2 regions of the Glutamicibacter protophormiae genome follow, and region 2 is predicted to be linked to the other one. Evidence: riboswitches for the same ligand, from Rfam matches in the RefSeq annotation. Region 2 holds a riboswitch; the other holds the start of a gene.
What was found. A riboswitch is a leader RNA that binds a small molecule or an ion and turns the genes downstream of it on or off. The one in region 2 is predicted to bind glycine.
Positions count from the first base shown of each region.

Region 1: linked by a shared signal. The riboswitch ahead of gcvP (aminomethyl-transferring glycine dehydrogenase) and the one ahead of cycA (D-serine/D-alanine/glycine transporter) in region 2 are both predicted to bind glycine.

Region 1 covers NZ_CP069806.1:2,870,280-2,872,668, reverse strand. The annotation lists gene JQN66_RS13440 (serine hydrolase domain-containing protein) at 1-262, shown strand, start outside; gene JQN66_RS13435 (SGNH/GDSL hydrolase family protein) at 291-1,061, shown strand; glycine riboswitch at 1,168-1,265, shown strand; gene gcvP (aminomethyl-transferring glycine dehydrogenase) at 1,431-2,389, shown strand, end outside.
Region 2 covers NZ_CP069806.1:3,243,097-3,245,485, reverse strand. The annotation lists gene cycA (D-serine/D-alanine/glycine transporter) at 1-1,381, opposite strand, end outside; glycine riboswitch at 1,595-1,703, opposite strand; glycine riboswitch at 1,704-1,802, opposite strand; gene JQN66_RS15205 (MarR family winged helix-turn-helix transcriptional regulator) at 2,068-2,389, shown strand, end outside.

The DNA.
Region 1 (2,389 bases), 370 kb from region 2:
ACACGACCGCACCAGCGGGCTGCTCCAGGCCTTCGCCCTCGGATTCATGAAGGCCACCGCCCGCAACGACTACGGCTCGATCTTCGCCTACGGGCATGACGGGGCGAACTCCTCGCTGGCCTTCGCCGATCCGGCCTACCAGCTGGGTTTCGCCTACATCCCGTCGCGCAACGAGGGGGAGAAGAGCACCTCCATGGGCGTGCAGCTCAGCCAGTTGGCGCGACAGGTGGTTATCGGCAAGATGATGCAGGCCAAGGGCTAGGAGGAAGAACGTGGCAAAGTTTTTGGCAATGGGAGACTCCTTCACCGAAGGAGTCGGCGACGACGATCCGCTGCGCCCGAACCAGGTGCGCGGCTGGGCCGACCGGGTGGCCGAGGTGCTGTGCGCCCGCGGCGACTGGGAATACGCGAACCTCGCGATCCGCGGCAAGAAGATCGGGCAGGTGATCAACCAGCAGATGGACCAGGCGCTGTCCATGAAGCCCGACGTCGTCTCCCTCTACGCCGGCGGCAACGACATCCTGCGCCCCAAGGCGGACCTCGAGGCGCTGATGCGCGGTTACGACAGCATGGTCAAGCGCTTCGCCGATGCCGGCATCACCGTGTTGCTGTTCACCGGCTTCGACACCGTCGACTCGCCGCTGTTCTCCAAGACCCGCCCGCGCACCGCGATCTACAACGAAAAGGTGCGCGAGATCGCCGACCGCTACAACACGCTGGTCGCCGACTATTGGCGCTGGCGCGAATTCTCGGACGTACGCTACTGGGCGGTGGACCGCCTGCACATGGGCGCCGCGGGGCACACGCTCATGGCCGCCAAGGTGCTGGACGTGCTGGGCGCCCATGGCGTCACGGACGGCAACTGGTCCTCGGATATCGAGCTGCCGGTGCTTCCGACGGCCGCGGTGAACGCCCGTGCCGAGAAGCTCCGGCAGGACTTGGAGTGGGCCAAGGAATACCTGGGTCCGTGGGTCAAACGCCGTCTGACTGGGACCTCCTCGGGAGACAACCTGAGCGCCAAGTACCCGGACTACATTCGGCTCGGCGCCGAACACGGCTAGGGCGCTTCATGCAGGGGCTCCGGGGCCGCAAGATTGTTTGCAGTTGGCCCCGGGGCAGGTACCATGGGACATGTGTTGTGGGTCATTGGCCCGCAGCCGACGCCATAGAAGGATGGCGGGAGAGACCCGTTCACACCATGGACGGGCGCCGTAGGAGCAATTCCTCCCCAGGAAACTCTCAGGCACCCGTACCGCCATCAAGAGGCAACTCTGGAAAGTAACCGGCCCGTTCCGGTTCACCGAAGGTGCAAGCAACCGGCTTGGTAGGCCGGATGCGTAAAACTCTCAGGTTGTGCAACAGGGATGGGGAGGGACAGCGACCTTCCTTTGGCATGCGCCAAGACAGATCCCCATGGAGACACCTGCACCATGACCATCACGCAGACTTCTGCTAACACGAACAGCGAATTCGTGTCCCGCCACATCGGCCCGCGTCAGTCCGACGTCGAGACCATGCTCCAGACCCTGGGCTACAACAGCCTGGACGAGCTGATCGACACGGCAGTTCCCGCCGACATCCGACAGGATGCCGCACTGGACATCCCGGATGCCCTGACCGAGACCGAGGCACTGGCCCACCTGCGTGAGCTGGCGTCCAAGAACGTCATGAAGACCCAGATGATCGGCCAGGGTTTCTATGACACCATCACCCCGGCGGTCATCCGCCGCAACATCGTCGAGAACCCGGCCTGGTACACCGCCTACACCCCGTACCAGCCGGAGATCTCCCAGGGCCGCCTCGAAGCCCTGCTGAACTTCCAGACCATGGTCATGGACCTGACCGGCCTGCCGATCGCCAACGCCTCGCTGCTGGACGAATCCTCCGCCGCCGCCGAAGCCGTGCTGATGATGCGCCGCGCCAACAAGAAGAAGTCCAACGGCAAGACCGTGCTGGACTCCAACATCTTCCCGCAGACCATCAAGGTCGTGCAGGGCCGCGCCGACGCGCTGGGCTTCGAGGTCGAGGTCGTCGACCTGTCCGCAGGCCTGCCCGAGGGCGAGATCTCCGGCATCGTGCTGCAGCAGCCGGGCAATGACGGCTCGATCGCCGACCACGCCGAAATCATCGCCGCCGCCAAGGCCGCCGGCGCCATGGTCACCGTGATCGCCGACCTGCTGTCGCTGACCATGATCGCCGCCCCGGGCGAGCAGGGCGCAGACATCGCCGTGGGCAACACCCAGCGCTTCGGCGTCCCGCTGTTCTTCGGCGGCCCGCACGCCGCCTACATGGCCGTGGGCAAGGGCCTTGAGCGCTCCATGCCGGGCCGCCTGGTGGGCGTCTCCACCGACGACGCCGGCACCAACGCCTACCGTCTGGCCCTGCAGAC
Region 2 (2,389 bases):
GCCGCAGCGCCTCGTGCTTCGGATCGCGGCGGACCACCAGGTAGCCGATGCCCAGCCCGATGAACCAGAGCGGGGTGGCGATCAGCGCGGCCAGGGTGTCGGCCTGGGTGGTCAGCGCCCACAGGATAAAAACGAAGAACGCCAGCACGACGAACGGCATGAACCGTCCGCCGGGCATCTTGAAGGCGCTGGCGTCATGCAGCTGCGGGCGGCGGGCCCGGAAAGCCAGGTAGCTGAGCAGGATGATGGACCACACGAACATGAAGCACAGCGCGGAAATGGTGGTCACCAGCGTGAATACTGACATGACCGAATCGCCGCTGTAGAGCAGCGCGACGCCGGCCAGCAGGAACATGCAGGAGAACATCAGTGCGTTGCGCGGCACCTTGCGGGAGGAGAGCTGCTCGAACCGCTTCGGGGCGTCGCCTTCCAGCGCCAGGCCGCGCAGCATGCGCGAGGTCGAATAGATGCCCGAGTTGGCGCTGGAGGTGGCGGAGGTGAGCACCACGAAGTTGATGACGCCCGCGGCACCGGCCAGGCCTGCCAGCGTGAACATGCCGACGAACGGGGACTGCTCGGCGGAGAACAGCGTCCATGGCTCGACCATCATCAGGACGAGCAGGGCGCCGACGTAGAAGAACAGGATGCGCAGCGGGATCGAGTTGATCGCCTTGGGCAGGGTCTTCTCCGGATCCTTGGTTTCGGCCGCCGTGGTGCCGACCAGTTCGATGCCCACGAAGGCGAACACGGCGATCTGGAAGCCCGCCACGAAGCCCATGGCGCCGTGGGGGAACATGCCGCCATGCGCCCAGAGGTTGGAGAAGGATGAGCTGATGCCGTTGTGCTGGAAACCGGTGATGACCATGGCCAGGCCCACCACGATCAGCGCGCCGATGGCGACGATCTTGATCAGGGCGAACCAGAATTCGGTTTCGCCGAAGGCCTTCACCGTGGTCAGGTTCAGTACCAGCAGCAGGGCGATGCACGCCAGGCTCGGGATCCACAAGGGCATCTCGCCCCACCAGAAGGCGACGTAGTGGGCGATGGCCACGACATCGGCGATGCCGGTGACCACCCAGCAAAACCAGTAGGTCCAGCCGGTGAAGAAGGCGGCCCAGGGGCCCAGCAGGTCGCCGGCGAAATCGGCGAAGGTCTTGTAGTTGAGGTTGCTCAGCAGCAGCTCGCCCATGGCGCGCATGACGAAGAAGAGCATGAAGCCGATGATCATGTACACGAAGATGACCGAGGGGCCGGCGACGGCGATGGTTTTGCCGGATCCCATGAACAGGCCGGTGCCAATGGCGCCGCCGATGGCGATGAGCTGGATATGGCGATTGGAGAGTCCGCGTTCGAGCTTGGGGGCAGAGCTGGGTGAGCTCATTCTTGCGCCTTCCGCGAGTGGGGGATCCCGCACCCGAAGCGATCCGGGACAAGCCGGTAGGCCTGCCCGCGGACAACGCTTTCTTCGAACACGCTCAACGTGGTGTTCTCCTGTTTTCGGCCGCATCAGGCTCAAGCGCTCAAAGCAAGTGCCTGCCGCGACCACGGGGGAGCATCATGGGCGTGCTCGCGAGTGCGGCACTGTTCTGATGTTCCTCCCCAATCTGTTTGCGTACCTGAGAGTTTTCACTTCACGCCGAATACTGGGTGAAGCCTGCTCCTTCGGTGAGCACGGCCTTCGCCGCGCTGCTTTCCAGAGGTGCCTGTTCGTGGCGGTACGGGGGCCTGAGAGTTTCCCGGGGAGGAATTGCTCCTACGGCGCCCGCCCTTGGTTCAGGACGGGACTCTCCCGCCACGTATCAATGGCTGTTTGGTGACTGCCATCACAGTATGCCCTGAAAACGTGAAGCGGCGCAAATCGAATCCGTCGGAAAGCGGGCGAGCGGCACTTGTCGGGTCGAGGGTGAACCCATTGCGACAAGACCTTTTCATGTTCTGATCATGGGCTAAAGCTTGAAGTGCCGCGACGCCCGATCCGGGCCGGCGAACCGTCCAGTCCGGCGCCGCCGCGCTCGGTCATTAGTTCCGCTGCGAAATCATTTCGAGGTGAAATGATATTCTCGTCTGGTGACTGATCAGAAACTGCCCCGCTTCCAGTGGAATTCCCTGAGCTATCTGGCAACCCGTGTCGGGCGTGTGGGAACCATGGCCCTGGGTGCGCTGATGGAGGCCGAAGGGCTGACGCGCCACCACTTCACGATCATCAGCGCGCTGCAGGAGTCCGGGGCGATGTATCAGAACGACCTGGCCGACCGGGCCAACATCAACCGAGGCCACATGGTTGCCTACCTCGACCAGCTCGAAGCGCACGGCACGCTGCAGCGCACCGTGGACCCGGTGGACCGCCGCCGAAGACTCATCGAACTAACCTCCGACGGGCGGCGCTTTG